Regions from separate parts of the Xenorhabdus bovienii SS-2004 genome, predicted to be linked through region 2. Evidence: riboswitches for the same ligand, from Rfam matches in the RefSeq annotation. Region 2 holds a riboswitch; each other region holds the start of a gene.
The links. Region 2 has a riboswitch for thiamine pyrophosphate ahead of thiD (bifunctional hydroxymethylpyrimidine kinase/phosphomethylpyrimidine kinase). Riboswitches for the same ligand answer to the same signal wherever they lie in the genome.
Positions count from the first base shown of each region.

Region 1 (5,916 bases), 1.2 Mb from region 2:
ATTTTTCTGAAAGTCTGTGTACCGCTTCGACGAATGCGCCAGCATGTTCCGGTGGGACATCCTGATGAATGCCATGCCCCAGATTGAAAACATGCCCATTACCCGTACCAAAATCCTGCAAAATCGTCGAAACTTCCTCTTCAATTCGCGCTGGAGCAGCATACAGCATAGATGGGTCCATATTGCCCTGCAAAGCGACTTTATCGCCTACACGACGACGGGCATCTGCGATATTCGTTGTCCAATCAAGCCCAAGGGCATCACAGCCAGTTGCCACCATCGCTTCGAGCCATTGTCCGCCCCCTTTGGTAAACAAGGTGACAGGCACACGACGGCCATCATGTTCGCGGATCAATCCGTCAACGATTTTATGCATATATTGCAGCGAAAACTCCCGATAATCGCGATGAGACAGAACACCACCCCAAGTATCGAAAATCATGACAGACTGTGCTCCTGCTTTTATTTGCGCGTTCAAATATAGAATAACGCTGTTTGCCAATTTATCCAGTAACAGATGCAACGTAGCAGGTTGGGCATACATCATGGATTTTATTTTGGTGAACGCCTTACTGCTTCCCCCTTCGACCATATACGTCGCCAGTGTCCACGGACTACCCGAAAAACCTATCAGAGGAACTTGGCCTGCCAGTGCCTTACGGATCGCACGAACAGCATCCATGACATAGCCCAGCTCCATCTCCGGATCAGGTACAGGGAGTTTTTCCACATCTGTATGATTGAGAATCGGAGAGTGAAAACGCGGCCCTTCCCCAGTTTCGAAATACAGCCCAAGCCCCATTGCATCAGGAATAGTCAAAATATCGGAAAACAGAATTGCTGCATCCAGCGGAAACCGACGCAGAGGCTGGAGCGTCACTTCACAGGCCAGTTCAGTGTTTTTGCATAACGAGATGAAATCTCCCGCCTCCTGCCGCGTTGCTTTATATTCAGGCAAATATCGCCCCGCCTGACGCATCATCCATACTGGTGTGACATCAACAGGCTGGCGTAATAAGGCGCGCAGATAGCGGTCGTTTTTCAACTCATTCATGACAAGCTCCCTTGATTAATTGGCCGCAAAATTCTTTGGTTACGGTCGGTTTAACTTTCACTATAAAAAACCGACGCATTGTAACATGCCAGAAATCGAACTTCTGGCACAACTGCCAATAACATGCGCCATTCGCTCATCATCTCAGAGCAGTTCACATGTTACGGCATAGCGCAACCGTCTCTTCGATCAAACGGCGTGCAATCGTATCCGACTGAGGGATCAAGGGAAGGTCATCATAGCGATACCAATCTGCACTGATAAGCTCAACGGGATCATGTTGGATCTCACCGCTGTCATAATCTGCCAGAAACCCCATCATCAATGATTGCGGGAAAGGCCACGGCTGGGAAGCCACATAACGCAGGTTGCGGATCTTAATCCCACTCTCTTCCATAACCTCGCGGTGTGCTGCTTCTTCCAGCATCTCTCCCACTTCAACAAACCCGGCCAGCACCGTGTGAATACCATTGCGATGGCTCTGATGTTGCGCCAGCAGAATATGGTCATCACGACGGATACCAACAATAACGCAGGGCGCAATTTGCGGATAATAACGTTCATGGCAATGATTGCACAAACAGGCCCATTCATGCTGGCTATGCTGCATTTCATGGCCACAATAGCCGCAGTAATGGTGTGATCGATAAAACTCAGCCAGTTGGACGCCACGCCCTACCAGTTGAAACAATTTAGGGTGTTGAGAAACAACCATGCGGGGAGATGCCATCTCTGATGCCATCTTCTGGCACACCAGCCACACAGTCTCGCCTAACCACTCACCAATAGGCCGCGCCATATGGCCTTGTAATGACCATTGTCTGGCTGTCCCTGACGGCAATTCGCCCTGTGGCAGCCAAACTAGATTCTCAAGACTGATAACCCACCAGCCTCGTTCCATACCTGTCAGTTTTTGTTGAATCATCTACCGCACCATAGTTCCAATGACATTGTGTCCAAATTCAGCATCAGACAGGATACTCCTTTTCGTCGTATCCTGTCTGAACATCGCCCTAATTTAATCAATCTATATCAAAATCTATTTATTTCGAAATGAAAGGCCGTTATAACGCTCACATTTCCCAATCTGTCATCGATACTTTCCTTGACCAACAAATTTGGGGCAATATCATTCACTGGCATGTCAGTCGATGAGCTGAAATAAACACAATTTTGGAAGCGATATTCAAAAAAACCATTGAGGAATAATGACTATGTCACAGCAGATTGCGGTATTTGATCTGGATGATACATTGATTTGTGGGGATTCCAGCCTGCTTTGGACGGAATATTTGTGGGAAAAAGGCATTATTACCGATCATCGTTTTATCGAGGCAGACCAGAAAATGATGGCTGACTACAGTGCCGGTAAACTGGATATGCACGATTATCTGGCGTTCAATTTACAGTCACTGAATCAAGTACACCATGAACAGGTGGATATTTGGCTGACAGATTTTGTGGAAACCAAAATTAAACCCATCTCTTATCCCGCAGCCAAAAAACAATTAGATATCTATCGGCAACAGAACATTCCTATCATTATTATTTCTGCCACTGTTTCTTTCGTGGTGAAAAAAGTCGCGGCCGCATTGGGTGTGCTGACAGCTATGGGGATTGATATGGTCATGGAAAATGGCTGCTATACGGGCAGTATTTTGGGAACCCCTACCTTCCGTGAAGGAAAAGTCGTACGTTTGCAACAATGGTTGACAGAACAAAACTTATCACCTCAGCATATCTCCTTTTACACTGATTCCATAAATGACCTGCCGATGTGTTTATTTGCCAACGAAGTGTTTACTGTCAATGCTGATATACGGTTGCAAAAGGAAGCTGGAAATCATGGATGGAAACAGTTGAACTGGGTGTTATAAGAATTTGTTTCTATATCTAATATGTTTCAAATTGTAGGGTATAAATTCGTCGTTATTTTATTTATTACTTTATAGCGACGTTTTTCCCAAAAATTATAGCAATCTTCTCATATAAGATATTCATGATAATAAATATTAAATTAAATACAATAAATTATGAATTGATAATACACTTCATTAATAAAAAACCTCTATTCCACTATACAAAAACCATCAAACCACTCCTAATTAAAATATAATTAAACCATGATTTTCTGACGAAGTAATATCCGTTCCTATACTTATTTAAATGATGGATAATAAAAATCGCAATAACTTATGACACCCAAAACGGTATGGAGCTCAATTCAGGGATTGCAATTCAATTGAGTCTTAATCTCACACAAAAGTTGTAAGTTTTAGGTTGTAGTTTTCACAATCCGCTCTATACTCTGAGGTGTTTTTTTCTTGTCGGAGTGCCTAGCGTTCAACGTATATCACGATGAACACAGGCTGAGACCGTTGATTCGGGATCCGCAGAACCTGATCGGGCTAATACCCGCGAAGGGAACAAGAGTAATTACCCCGCTGACATATCCTCCTGTTTCTATAGAGATATTATTCAGCACCAACCATTACTCCCTGCGAGCTCCAGACAAGCAATTTTCTCAACTTAAGCCCATTCCAGCAGGCAACGCTCCCGTTCGCATGATGGACAGGCTATAACACAGTCAGGAATTTGCTATGTCTAATAATATTGTTATCCCAACTACTGATGTCATCCCTGCGGCCGATATCGCCCCCAAAACCTATCCTGCACGGCCACGCAAGGCACAACGGGATGCAGCACAGGAATTTATCAATTCCGTTCAAGGCGTTACCTTCCCCAACTCACGCAGAATTTACCTTGCCGGCTCCCGCAAAGATATTCAAGTTCCGATGCGTGAAATCCAGTTATCACCAACACTGATTGGCGGCACCAATGAAAATCCTCAATTTGAGGAAAACGAACCCGTGCCCATCTATGATACCTCTGGCTCTTATGGAGATCCCGACTCGGTGCTGGATGTGCGAGCTGGCTTGAAGAAAATCCGTCAGCTTTGGATCGAAGAGCGTAATGATACCGAGCCAGTCGCTGTTCTCAGTTCTGACTTTACCCAGCAGCGGCTTGCGGATGCCGGACTGGATCATCTGCGCTTCAACCAGCTTCCTCATCCATTGAAAGCCAGACAAAGCAAGCGTGTCACCCAATTGCACTATGCACGCCAAGGCATTGTCACACCCGAAATGGAATTTATCGCCCTGCGAGAAAATATGGGGCGTGAACGCATCCGCAGTGAAGTCCTGCTCCAGCAGCATCCGGGGCAAAGTTTCGGTGCAAACTTGCCGGACAACATCACGCCAGAGTTTGTCCGTCAGGAAGTTGCCGCTGGCCGGGCGATTATTCCCGCCAACATCAACCATCCCGAATCCGAGCCGATGATTATTGGCCGCAATTTTCTGGTCAAAGTGAATGCCAACATCGGTAACTCCTCCGTCACATCCTCCATTGAAGAAGAAGTGGAAAAACTGATTTGGTCTACCCGCTGGGGAGCAGATACGGTGATGGATCTCTCTACTGGCCGTTATATCCACGAAACCCGCGAATGGATCTTACGTAACAGTCCTGTACCTATCGGTACAGTGCCAATTTATCAGGCGCTGGAAAAAGTGAACGGCGTGGCAGAAAACCTGACATGGGAAATGTTCCGCGATACTTTACTGGAACAAGCCGAGCAAGGGGTGGATTATTTCACCATCCACGCAGGCGTCCTGCTACGTTACGTGCCGATGACGGCCAAACGTCTGACCGGCATCGTCTCTCGTGGAGGTTCCATTATGGCAAAATGGTGTCTCTCCCATCATCAGGAAAGCTTCCTCTATACCCATTTTCGCGAAATTTGTGAAATCTGCGCCGCCTATGACGTTTCTCTGTCTTTGGGAGATGGACTGCGTCCCGGATCAATTCAGGATGCCAATGATGAGGCGCAATTTGCCGAACTGCATACTCTCGGCGAGTTGACTAAAATTGCCTGGGAGTACGATGTTCAGGTGATGATCGAAGGACCGGGGCATATCCCGATGCAATTAATCCGCCGCAATATGACGGAAGAATTGGAACATTGCCACGAAGCGCCATTCTATACGCTGGGGCCACTGACAACCGATATCGCTCCCGGTTATGACCATTTCACCTCCGGCATCGGTGCGGCCATGATAGGCTGGTTTGGTTGTGCAATGCTGTGCTACGTCACACCAAAAGAACACCTTGGTCTCCCCAACAAAGACGACGTAAAACAAGGGCTGATTACGTATAAAATCTCGGCACATGCGGCAGATCTCGCCAAAGGCCATCCCGGAGCACAAATCCGCGATAACGCCATGTCAAAAGCACGTTTTGAATTCCGCTGGGAAGACCAATTCAATCTGGCTCTTGATCCTGAAACCGCCCGCGCCTATCACGATGAAACCCTGCCACAGCAATCCGGCAAAGTTGCTCACTTCTGCTCTATGTGTGGGCCAAAATTCTGCTCCATGAAAATCACGCAGGACGTGCGCGATTATGCAGCAAAACTGGAACAGGAAGCTGGCATGGAACAGATGTCAGAAGAATTCCTCGCTCATGGCAGCGAGCTGTATCACAGTGCTGAGGACATAAGCGATGAAAAATCAGCCTGAAGCCTCATCAATTCCACAAGCCCCTTTTGCCCCAACCGTGCACCGTTTGGGGCTTTATCCCGTCGTGGATTCCCTGACGTGGATTGAGCGGCTACTGAAAGCGGGTATCAGAACCCTGCAACTACGCATCAAAGATCTCCCCGAAGATCAGGTAGAAGAGGATATCCAATCCGCCATTGTATTGGGTCGCCAATACAATGCCCGCCTATTCATCAACGATTACTGGGATCTGGCCATCAAACATCGCGCCTATGGTGTGCATTTGGGGCAGGAAGATCTGGATATCGC
Region 1 is NC_013892.1:3,871,227-3,877,142, forward strand. It holds gene hemE (uroporphyrinogen decarboxylase) at 1-1,054, opposite strand, end outside; gene nudC (NAD(+) diphosphatase) at 1,209-1,979, opposite strand; gene XBJ1_RS17185 (HAD family hydrolase) at 2,269-2,931, shown strand; TPP riboswitch at 3,373-3,497, shown strand; gene thiC (phosphomethylpyrimidine synthase ThiC) at 3,655-5,628, shown strand; gene thiE (thiamine phosphate synthase) at 5,612-5,916, shown strand, end outside.
Region 1: another riboswitch for thiamine pyrophosphate. It lies ahead of thiC (phosphomethylpyrimidine synthase ThiC); the one in region 2 lies ahead of thiD (bifunctional hydroxymethylpyrimidine kinase/phosphomethylpyrimidine kinase).

Region 2 (5,916 bases):
GCATTTCTAATTATGCGCCAACTGGGTGAAATGGTTGTCGAAGAGCCTGTCGCTGGCTCGTTTAGCCATTTTGCTTATAAATACTGGGGTAATTTTGCCGGTTTTCTGTCTGGCTGGAATTACTGGGCAATGTTCATTCTTGTCGGAATGGCAGAATTGACGGCAGTCGGCATGTATATTCATTATTGGTGGCCGGAAATCCCAACATGGATTTCCGCTGCAATATTCTTTGTGCTGATTAATGCCATTAACCTGATTAATGTCCGGTTATATGGTGAAACGGAATTCTGGTTTTCTATCATCAAAGTTACTGCCATTATTGGCATGATTATCTTTGGGGCTTATTTGCTCATCAGCGGCACTGGCGGGCCACAGGCTAGTGTAACCAATTTATGGCAGTATGGCGGGTTTATGCCAAACGGGGTTTCCGGTCTGATTATGGCGATGGCTGTGATCATGTTTTCATTTGGTGGGCTGGAAATGGTCGGGATTACTGCGGCAGAAGCTGAAGATCCTGAAAAAAATATTCCAAAGGCAACTAATCAGGTCGTTTATCGAATCCTGCTGTTTTATATTGGTTCATTGTCTATTCTGCTTTCGCTTTACCCATGGATGAATGTGGTCGAAGGCGGCAGCCCATTTGTTTTGATTTTCGATCACTTGGATAACTTTTGGGTGTCTAATATCCTGAATGTGGTTGTATTAACGGCGGCATTATCTGTTTATAACAGTGGCGTGTACTGTAACAGCCGGATGCTGTATGGTTTGGCAAAACAGGGTAATGCTCCTCGCATCCTGACAAAAGTTAATCAGCGCAGTGTACCTGTTTTATCAATAGGATTGTCAGCATTGGCAACATCTATAGGGGTGCTGGTTAACTATATTATGCCCGGAAAAGCATTTGAACTGTTGATGGCGTTGGTAGTGACAACGTTGGTCATTAACTGGATCATGATCTGTCTGGCACATCTGAAATTCCGAACTGCAAAAAATGCAGAAGGAATTAAGACGAAGTTTCAGGCATTTTGGTATCCATTCGGTAACTATTTGTGCTTAATATTCCTTGCATTCATTCTCGTCATTATTCTGATGACACCGGAAATACGTATCTCAGTTATCCTGATGCCGTTCTGGATTGGCATGTTATGGGGAGGCTACTTGTTTTCCAAGGCTAAAAAGGCAAAGGTGCGAGTTATCTAACGGTAAATTTGTTCAGTATTCTTCCAGCCGGATCTATTTCCGGCTGGTCTTATGATTAGTTTTATTAAACTTCCTATAGCCAGTATCATATTCAGCAGGGAAATGATACAGGAAGTAGAATTTGCGTAACATAATGTGTACCACTCAGTCTAACTTCTCCGTTCAGTTATCTTGTATCACCATTGCCAGCGTAGCCAGCCAAAAAGCATATTCCTGCTATTGTAGGTCCCGGAAATATAAGTTGACTAAAATGACAGCCTGTTATATTCGATAAAAAATCGGTAATGGCAAGAGGAGGGGGATATAATAATTATTATTTGCTGTGACATTTAATGTCAATCCCAATCCCATTCTGATTCTGATTCTGAAACTATCCAAAGTGCCTGATATCCACACGCTGTAAGCTTTATGAAATAAAATATTGCTCTAATAGAATAGTGGATGAATATGGCTCCATATTAGGATTGAATAATATTTAATAAAGGATAAATAAAATATAACTTAGTTATGTTTAAAATAATTATATTGTATATACCAGCCTTGAAATGAAGTTAGTCATAATTTTTATTGTTATCTGAAATATTTTTTGGAAATTATAAATCTCTGGTGTGCTTCATAATAGGTGTGAAAAACAGCATAAAGTATTAGATTATTTAAATTGGTTTCCTGGGGTTAAAATTTTATTTTTACATAAATTCATATTGTTGTGTTATTTATGGACTTTTTAGTAATTTAAAAACAGGAACAGTTGTTAAGGGTTTTAAATGTGTGCGTTGGGTTCAGCCCCTGAAAAAAATGGCTTGCGATTATATAAAGAGTATGTGATAAAACACATGGGTAAACGAAGTATTGGTTCTGTTAATGAATAACAGCGACGAATATGGGTTTGTTTATTTTTATGTCAATCGGCGAATAAAGCGATTCAAAGGAAATTTTTGAAATGGCAAAAATCACTGGTATTGTGAAGTGGTTCAACGAGTCTAAAGGTTTTGGTTTTATTACTCCAGCTGATGGTAGCAAAGATGTATTTGTACATTTTTCTGCAATTATGAACGATGGGTTTAAAACATTGTCTGAAGGCCAACAAGTTGAGTTCGAAATTCAGAATGGTCCTAAAGGTCCTGCGGCTGCAAACGTCACAGCTTTATAGTAACAAACTTATTTTGGCTGGTATTTGATTACTGACCAAATATATTTATCATTAGTTTGGCTTCTTGACGATAACTGATTGCAAAAATCACTCTATTGCGTTACTAATAGAGTGATTTTTTATTTTGACTCGGGGCGTTCTTGATTGAGCTGAGAAGTACCCGTATTACCTGATCTGGATAATGCCAGCGTAGGGAAGTCATGGTATCTCCTATTCTGATACTGGCTTTTCTTTGGCTGGTGCTAGGAGTCACCATCATGAGAATTAATTCATTGACCATCGCAGGAACCGATCCTAGCGGTGGTGCCGGCATTCAGGCTGATTTAAAAACTTTCTCCGCACTTGGAGCCTATGGCACAACAGTAATAACCGCTCTGGTTGCTCAAAATACAATGGGAGTCCAATCAGTTTATGACATTGATCCCCGCTTTGTCGCTGAGCAGCTTGAATCGGTGCTTTCTGATGTCAGAATGGATAGCATCAAGATAGGTATGTTATCCAATGTTGCTAATGTCAATGTAGTTGCAGAAGCTCTGAATCGTTACCCTGTTCCCCATATCGTGTTGGATACGGTTATGGTGGCTAAGAGTGGTGATCCCTTATTATCCCCAGAAGCAATAACTACGATGGTAGAGCAACTCTTGCCAAACGTCTCACTAATTACGCCAAATTTGCCAGAAGCGGCGGCCATACTGAAATGTAACATTGCCGAAACGGAAGGTGAAATGTTGCAGCAGGGGCGTGAACTGTTTTCAATGGGATGTCAGGCGGTTTTACTGAAGGGGGGACATCTGGTTAATGAAGAAAGTCCAGATTGGCTGTTTACTGTTGAAGGAGAGTGGCGTTTTACTGCTCCCAGAATCAATACGCGACATACTCATGGCACAGGTTGTACGCTCTCCGCAGCGCTTGCAGCATTACGTCCCCGTTATCCTGATTGGAAAAACACACTGCCAGCGGCGAAAACTTATTTGCAGAATGCACTGGCGCAGGCGGATACACTGGATGTTGGAAAGGGAATAGGGCCAGTGCACCATTTTCATCAATGGTGGTAGTAGTGGCATCATAGCCATATGGTGATTAAATAATGGGAATAACTATATCCCCATCATGAAAAATGGCGAGTTGAAGAAGTGCGGTTAGGCAATGGTTACTGTCTTGTTGAGGTAAACATCCTGAACCGAGTGGATTAATTCTACTCCTTCTTTCATTGATTTTTTGAACGCCTTACGGCCAAGAATCAGCCCCATACCACCGCTCGTTTGTTGATGAAGGCAGTGCGGACAGAGTCGCTCAGGATGCACCGCCAGAGTTGATCAATCCCGCACGTCCCATATAACAGTTAGCAAGCTGATAACGAACCAGTTAGAACAGTACTTATTAAAACTTAACTATCTTGCAGGGTAGTTAAGTTAAATAATCATCATTTGGTTTGGCATGATGAAAATTAAACATAAGTATTGTTCTTCAATCTAATAATTTGAAAAGAGTTTTCCTAAAATTTCCTTCACTAAACTGAAGGATTATTAATGATATTTATCATAAGATGATTTTTTTATTTATAATAAATAGAGTTATTAATTATTTGTTAGGGTATTTGTAATGAAGAAACAGAAAGTATTAATTAAAACAACATATTTTTATTATGGGATTAATTTTAACTATTTGAATTTATTGAATTTTATTTATTTCCGAATAAAAAGAAAAGGCCAGCTCAAGGGAGATTGAGCCAGCCAAGGAGGTGGTTCCTAGTCTTACAGTAAAACTTTTTTAGTTCTTCATTTTTCAAGCTCGATAATACGAGAAATAAAATAGCATTGATGTGATCTATTTCTAAAAAAACAGAACAATTTCTTTAAAAATTTATTTTCGGTTATTTTTCTTGTATTTCCTTTGGTTGTGGTGTTCTGGTATTGGTTCCCTTTAAATTTCGGATAAGCAGCGTATAGTTCAAAATAATTTCTTCAGGAATGGGCAGATAGACGATATGACCATCTCCGGGTGCTACTTCAATTGCCTGGCCTTTTTTATTTGCCATAGATTCCAGCGTAAAGTTGATATTACCTGATGGTGTCATCAGTTCCAGTTGATCTCCGACCAGAAATTTATTTTTTACGGTAACTTCAGCCAGACCATTTACACGATTGCCAGTGAATTCGCCGACAAATTGCTGGGTATCTGACATTGAATAGCCGTATTCATAAGTCTGGTACGCGTCATGAGTATGGCGCCGCAGGAACCCTTCTGTGTAACCACGGTGTGCCAGACCTTCCAGTGTGGTCATCAGAGTGGAGTCAAAAGGCTTGCCAGCAGCGGCATCATCAATAGCACGGCGATACATTTGTGCAGTACGGGCACAATAATAGAAGGATTTAGTGCGTCCTTCGATTTTCAGTGAATGAACCCCTATACTGGCCAATTTTTCGACATGCTCAATCGCACGAAGATCTTTCGAATTCATGATATAAGTGCCATGCTCATCTTCAAAAGCACTCATATATTCGCCTGGGCGTTTAGCTTCTTCAATCATGAAAACTTTGTCTGTCGGCGTTCCCTGCCCAAGTGTCGGCTCCATTTTTTTGACCGGAATAGGATCATGCATATGAACGATATTACCGACATTATCTTCCTTGCCTTCCTGCACATTGTATTCCCAGCGGCAGGCATTGGTGCATGTACCCTGATTTGGATCACGTTTGTTGATATAGCCTGATAACAGACAGCGACCAGAATAAGCCATACAAAGTGCACCATGAACAAAAACTTCAAGCTCCATATCAGGAACTTGCTGACGAATTTCAGTAATTTCTTCCAGCGAAAGCTCACGGGAGAGAATAACGCGTGTCAGTCCCATCTGTTTCCAGAACTTAACCGTGGCCCAGTTAACGGCATTGGCCTGAACTGAAAGATGGATATCTATCTCAGGAAATGCTTCACGTACCATCATAATTAAGCCAGGATCGGACATAATCAACGCATCAGGCTCCATTTCAACGACAGGTTTCAAATCGCGGATGAACGTTTTCAGCTTTGCATTGTGGGGAGCAATATTGACGACCACATAAAAACGTTTGCCTAACTCGTGCGCTTCCTTAATCCCCTGAGCCAGAGTTTCATGATTAAATTCGTTATTGCGGACACGCAGACTATAACGGGGCTGCCCGGCATAGATAGCATCTGCACCATAAGCAAACGCATAGCGCATGTTTTTCAAGGAGCCGGCAGGAGACAGTAATTCTGGAGTAAACATCATTAATAACGTTCTCGATCTGAGTTCAAATCAGGCCTTGTCATTAAAAGCAAGGCTACGGGAACAAGAATTTTAACGTTTAATCTATCTATGGCACAAATTTATTGTGGGAATAGATTTGTGCTTACAGTCGATGGAAAAGGAAAAAACTTGGCTTTTGTGATTATCGCCGGAAGGGTTATGAAAAGTCACTTCGGTTTGGAAATAATTAACAGTGGTATTTTGGGTATCTTTTCGGGAGCCGACAGATGAGGTTGACTATCACGGTTCCAGTTGGATGAATTTTCATTGGAGTCATATCAAAGAGTGGGTATTA
Region 2 is NC_013892.1:2,717,734-2,723,649, reverse strand. It holds gene XBJ1_RS11620 (amino acid permease) at 1-1,200, shown strand, start outside; gene cspE (transcription antiterminator/RNA stability regulator CspE) at 2,141-2,350, shown strand; TPP riboswitch at 2,471-2,563, shown strand; gene thiD (bifunctional hydroxymethylpyrimidine kinase/phosphomethylpyrimidine kinase) at 2,605-3,405, shown strand; partial or broken gene XBJ1_RS19945 (class I fructose-bisphosphate aldolase) at 3,490-3,715, opposite strand; gene yegQ (tRNA 5-hydroxyuridine modification protein YegQ) at 4,224-5,600, opposite strand.

Region 3 (5,916 bases), 860 kb from region 2:
ATCTGGGAGAAGCGCCAACATCTCTTGATAACGGTTTTTCTGCTCATCTTCTGATGGAAAACCACGGTGCAGCATAAAAGGGATTTCAGTACGATACAGGCCTATACCATCAATACTACCACCTATCTGTTGCTCGTATTTTAAGCTTAATCCTGCGTTGAGCTGCACCAGCACTCTTTCACCATTTTTGAGTTGTGCTTTTTGTTTCAGCTCCCCCTCGGCTAATTCGCTGAGAACCTGCTCTTCTTCAATAATCTGTCGGTATTCCTGAATAATCAGTGGTTCTGGTTCAACAAAAAACTCGCCGCGATAACCGTCAAGGATTAGCATCCGATTATGCAGTAATTCAGGCTGGATATCGGCTCCCATGATAGCCGGTATTCCCATCGCCCGAACCAGTATTGCGGAATGAGAGTGAGTTGCACCATCCCGTACAATCACACCAGCCAGTTGTTCCTGCGGCATTTCAGCCAGTAAATTGGCACTGAGTTCATCGGCAACCAGAATAAAGCGCTCTGGCCATTCGCTATCACCTGTGAAAGAACCATCCAGATGGAACAATACCCGCTGCCCAAGCGCCCGCAAATCAGAAGCTCTCTCCCGCATATAGGGATCTTGCAAGCTGGCAAACTGTTCGGCATATTTTTCGACAACGCTTTTAACTGCCCACTCCGCCACAAACCCGTTATCGACGGAAAAAAACAGATCCTGCTTGAGTTTGGGATCATTCAGCAAATGAGAATAGAGGTCAAAAATAGCGGCACTTTCTTTCTGTGAGCTGGAGGTAAAACGCTTACTGATACGGCGACATTCGGCGGTTGCCTGCTCAAGGGCTTCGGTCAGCCGAGAACGTTCTGCCTGATATTCCAGCGTGGACGCTTCAAAAACTTGTTCAAGTGATGGCTGAGAACCATCTTGCCAACCCTGAGCCATGACGATACCACTGGAAATGGCAAGCGCCTTAATGCGTGTCTGACGATACTGACCAAATAGCCCTTTTGTTTGTGCCTGAGCGAGAATAACCGCCAATTGCATGGCCAGCGTGACCATAAAAGACTCTTCACTTTCATCGAATAGCCGCCGTTCATTTTGTTGAACAACCAGTACACCTTGCAACTGACGACGATAAACAATCGGTACGCCCAAAAAAGCCCGCAGACCTTCTTCTTTTACTTGGGGGATATATTTAAAACTGGGGTGATCTCGCACATCGGCGAGGTTGATTAATTCAGATAAACGCCCGACTACACCAACGACACCTTCATCAAAGGCCAGGCTGATCGCTCGTTCCTCTGGCTTCTTTAAGCCTCGGGTAGCCATCAAGTAATAGCAATGCCGCTGATGATCTGCCAGATAGATAGAACAGACATCCGTGCTCATTGCCAGACAGGTTTCATTAACCAATAGTTCAAGCGCTTCAGACAAATTAGCTGCCATGGCAACCTTTTCGACAATTTCCCGTAAGCGCATGAGCATAACAGTTACCTAACTTCTTCTGCGACGATGTAAATAAGGTGAATGTAGCTGTGGAGCGGATTCCTGCACTGGCATCACAATAGAAGAGAATTCTTTCATTACGCGGCGATAAACATCCCGTTTAAAAGAAACCACCTGCCTGACAGGATACCAATAACTGACCCAACGCCAACCATCAAACTCGGGTGCGTTGCTGCGCTGCACATTAATATCGGCTTCATTACAAAGCAACTGTAATAAAAACCAACGCTGCTTCTGCCCAATACAAACGGGCTTTGTATCCCAACGCACCAAACGCTTGGGTAATTTGTAACGCAGCCAGCTACGGGTAGATGTGAGAACCCGTACATCTTTGCGATTTAAACCAACTTCTTCGAACAACTCGCGATACATCGCTTGTTCTGGTGATTCCCCTGGATTGATACCCCCCTGAGGAAACTGCCAGGAATGCTGCCCATAACGGCGAGCCCAAAGGACCTGCCCTTGGCGATTACAAATTACGATTCCTACATTCGGGCGGTAGCCATCATCATCAATCACCAGACTACCTCTCGATAAAACAAATTTGAAAAGATAGCTAATTGTTTCACACTCATCCCAAGCGGTAAACCTATATCATTGGACTTTGCAGCCGTAGCGGAAGTCTCTACAATACCGCCATCTCAACGGGGTGCTGCTGTTGTAAAACCGTATTGCTGAGAAAAACCCGTCGAACCTGATCCGGCTAGTACCGACGTAGGACTTTGAGACGCTAATCATTGATATAAAAATATTTTCCATTTAGCACTTTCTCAAATCCTTTATCTATCTGCTAATCACAACAGGAGAGCAAAGTGTTTAAAAACTTATTTTCCAGATTTATCACAATCAGTACGCTATTGATTTCTGCATGTGTCTTTGCTCAAACGGCACAGACTAAGCCTACACTGACAGTTTACACTTATGATTCATTTGCTTCTGAATGGGGGCCGGGACCTGCCATTAAAAAAGCCTTTGAAGCAGAGTGTAACTGTGAACTGAAACTCGTCGCCCTGGAAGATGGAGTATCCCTGCTGAACCGCGTGAGAATGGAAGGCAAAAAGACATCAGCAGACATTGTGTTAGGGCTGGATAACAACTTGATTCAGGCTGCCCAGCAGACAGGGTTGTTTACACCAAGCCATATTGATACCTCAAAACTGAAATTGCCTGTCACATGGAACAGCAAAACCTTCATTCCTTACGATTACGGTTACTTTGCCTTTGTTTACAACAAGAACACCTTACCTCACCCTCCCAAAAGTATGGATGAATTAATCAACAGTAACCAGAACTGGAAGATTATTTATCAAGATCCGCGCACCAGCACCCCTGGCCTGGGGCTGTTACTCTGGATGCAGGATATTTATGGCGATAAAGCGGTACAGGAATGGCCGAAAGTTGCCAAAAAAACGCTGACTGTCACCAAAGGCTGGAGTGAAGCCTATGGATTGTTCCTGAAAGGTGAAGGAGATATGGTACTCAGCTATACCACATCACCGGCCTATCACATTCTGTCAGAGAAAAAAGATAACTATGCGGCTGCCATATTCAGCGAAGGCCATTACCTGCAAATTGAAGTCGCCGCTCAGTTAGTCTCAAGTAAGCAACCTAAACTGGCGCAGAAATTCATGCAGTTCATGATTTCACCTGCCTTCCAGCAAGCAATTCCGACGACTAACTGGATGTATCCGGTTATCGACATTCCTCTGCCTGAGGTTTTCAAGCAGCTTTCTGTGCCCGCAAAACCACTGCAATTCAGCGCAGATGATGTGGCCAAACATCGTAATCAGTGGATCCGTACATGGCAAAGCGCCGTAAGCCGTTAATTGCGGGTTGGTTATTGCCGGGGGTGATTGCCTCCGGCCTGTTACTTGTGGTTGCTCTGTCAGCATTTGGAGCGCTTTGGTTCAATGCGCCGGAAAACCACTGGCAAGGGTTCTTAAGTGACAGTTACTTGTGGCATGTCATTCGATTCACTTTTTGGCAGGCTTTTCTGTCTGCCGTGTTATCGGTGACGCCAGCGATTTTCCTCGCCAGAGCGCTTTATCGCCGTCGTTTTCCCGGCAGGATGCTGTTTCTGCGCTTATGCGCCATGACGTTGGTACTCCCTGTTTTGGTTGCCCTCTTTGGCATACTGACCGTTTACGGCCGAGTCGGCTGGTTGGCAAATATTTCCCAATGGATGGGTATTGAATACCGTTTTACGCCTTACGGGCTGCAAGGGATTCTACTGGCGCATATTTTTTTCAATATGCCAATGGCAGTCCGGTTACTGCTCCAATCGCTGGAAAATATTGCGGTAGAGCAGCGGCAACTCGCAGCGCAGCTTGGCATGAATGAGTGGCAACATTTTCGTTTTGTAGAATGGCCTTATCTGCGCCGCCAAATTCTGCCGACCGGTGCACTGATATTCATGCTGTGCTTTGCCAGTTTTGCCACCGTGCTCGCACTGGGAGGTGGCCCCGCAGCAACTACCATAGAGCTAGCCATTTATCAGGCACTCAACTATGACTACGATCTCGGCCATGCTGCCCTGCTTGCGCTTATCCAACTATTTTGCTGTCTTGGTCTGGTGTTGGTCAGCCAAAAACTCAAAGGCACACTCGTTGTCGGTTACGGTCACCAGCAAAAATGGCGGAATCCGCAGGATTCATGGCTGCAAAAAGGCTGTGATGGGCTATTCATTATTATTGCACTACTACTTTTGATCCCACCATTACTGGCAGTCATTGTGGACGGTCTGAACGGTGCTGTACTTAATGTTCTGCGCCAGCCAGCTTTGTGGCAAGCCTTTACGACTTCAGCGGTTATCGCTCTGGGAGCAGGTTTGCTGTGTGTCATGCTGACTATAATGCTGTTATGGAGTAGCCGTGAATTACGCTTGCGCCACTCTCCCCGCTGGGGACAGGCAATGGAAACCAGCGGTTTATTAATCCTTGCCATGCCGGGTATTGTTCTTGCGACAGGCTTTTTTATTCTGCTGAACACCACCGTTGGCTTGCCACATTCTCCTTACGGATTAGTTATCTTGACCAATGGATTAATGGCGATCCCATATGCTCTGAAAGTATTGGATAACCCAATGCGTGATTTGGCGGAACGTTACAATCCCCTGTGCCGTTCTCTTAATATTCAAGGGATTCACCGACTACGCTGGATTGAACTTAAGGCACTGAAAATTCCTTTGGCTCAAGCACTGGCTTTTTCCTGTGTTTTATCGATTGGGGATTTTGGCGTTGTCGCGTTATTTGGCAACGAAGATTTCCGCACCTTGCCTTTCTATCTTTATCAGCAAATCGGGGCATATCGCAGTCAAGACGGTGCAGTCACCGCATTCCTGCTGCTGCTTCTCTGTTTTATCTTGTTCAGTGTGCTTGAACGCTTACCGGGCCGACGCCATGATTAAACTCGAAAATGTCATTTATACCTACGAGCACCTTGCCATGCATTTCCATGTCAATATTGAGGCAGGCGAACGTATTGCAATCCTCGGCCCCAGCGGAGCGGGTAAAAGTACGCTGTTAAGTTTAATGGCGGGGTTCCAATCCGCAGAAAGTGGCGATATCTGGTTAAATGATGAAAATCATGCCCATACCTCGCCTTCCAAACGGCCAGTCTCAATGTTGTTTCAGGAAAATAATCTGTTTTCCCACTTAACCATTGAACAAAATATCGGTCTGGGGTTACATCCCGGCTTACGGCTAACGGGTGAGCAACAAAAGACGCTACAGCAAATTGCTGCCCAAGTATCACTGCAAGATTATCTTAACCGCCTGCCAGCTCAGCTTTCCGGCGGCCAGCGCCAACGCGCAGCACTGGCACGCTGTCTGGTACGCCAGCAACCTATATTATTGCTCGATGAACCATTTTCAGCACTTGATCCTGCTTTACGCAATGAGATGTTGGAGTTACTGACACAAGTTTGTGATACGCGCCAGCTCACTTTAATGATGGTATCCCATAATCTTGATGATGCCGCCAAAATAGCACCGCGTTCTTTACTTATTGTGGATGGACGGATTTATTATGATGGTGCAACGGCGAAGTTAGTTAATGGGGAAGCGCCTGAGGCGGCGATTTTGGGGATAGGGTGAGTGGTTAAATAACGCCATCTGTGCCGCTCAGTGCAACCATGCCCCTGTCTGAAGTGCCATTGATTCAGATACAGCAATTTTTATTATCTTATGCCAAGTAAGCAACTCATCATCATAAAGCCTTAATCATTTAAAAAATGTCATGATTTCTATATCCGTAATGTCTACAAACTACAATAATTTGTTATAAAAAAACATAAAACAGACATAAGTCAAAATATAAGCATTCCCTATGCTATATTTGTAATGAAATCATTCAAAGCTATACTCCAAACTGCAAGAGTTGGTTTCGGGTTAAGGCACTCTAATCAGAGGACATATATGA
Region 3 is NC_013892.1:3,581,836-3,587,751, reverse strand. It holds gene ptsP (phosphoenolpyruvate--protein phosphotransferase) at 1-1,476, opposite strand, end outside; gene rppH (RNA pyrophosphohydrolase) at 1,486-2,016, opposite strand; TPP riboswitch at 2,133-2,236, shown strand; gene thiB (thiamine ABC transporter substrate binding subunit) at 2,310-3,323, shown strand; gene thiP (thiamine/thiamine pyrophosphate ABC transporter permease ThiP) at 3,299-4,903, shown strand; gene thiQ (thiamine ABC transporter ATP-binding protein ThiQ) at 4,896-5,591, shown strand; gene XBJ1_RS15735 (DUF3761 domain-containing protein) at 5,913-5,916, shown strand, end outside.
Region 3: another riboswitch for thiamine pyrophosphate. It lies ahead of thiB (thiamine ABC transporter substrate binding subunit); the one in region 2 lies ahead of thiD (bifunctional hydroxymethylpyrimidine kinase/phosphomethylpyrimidine kinase).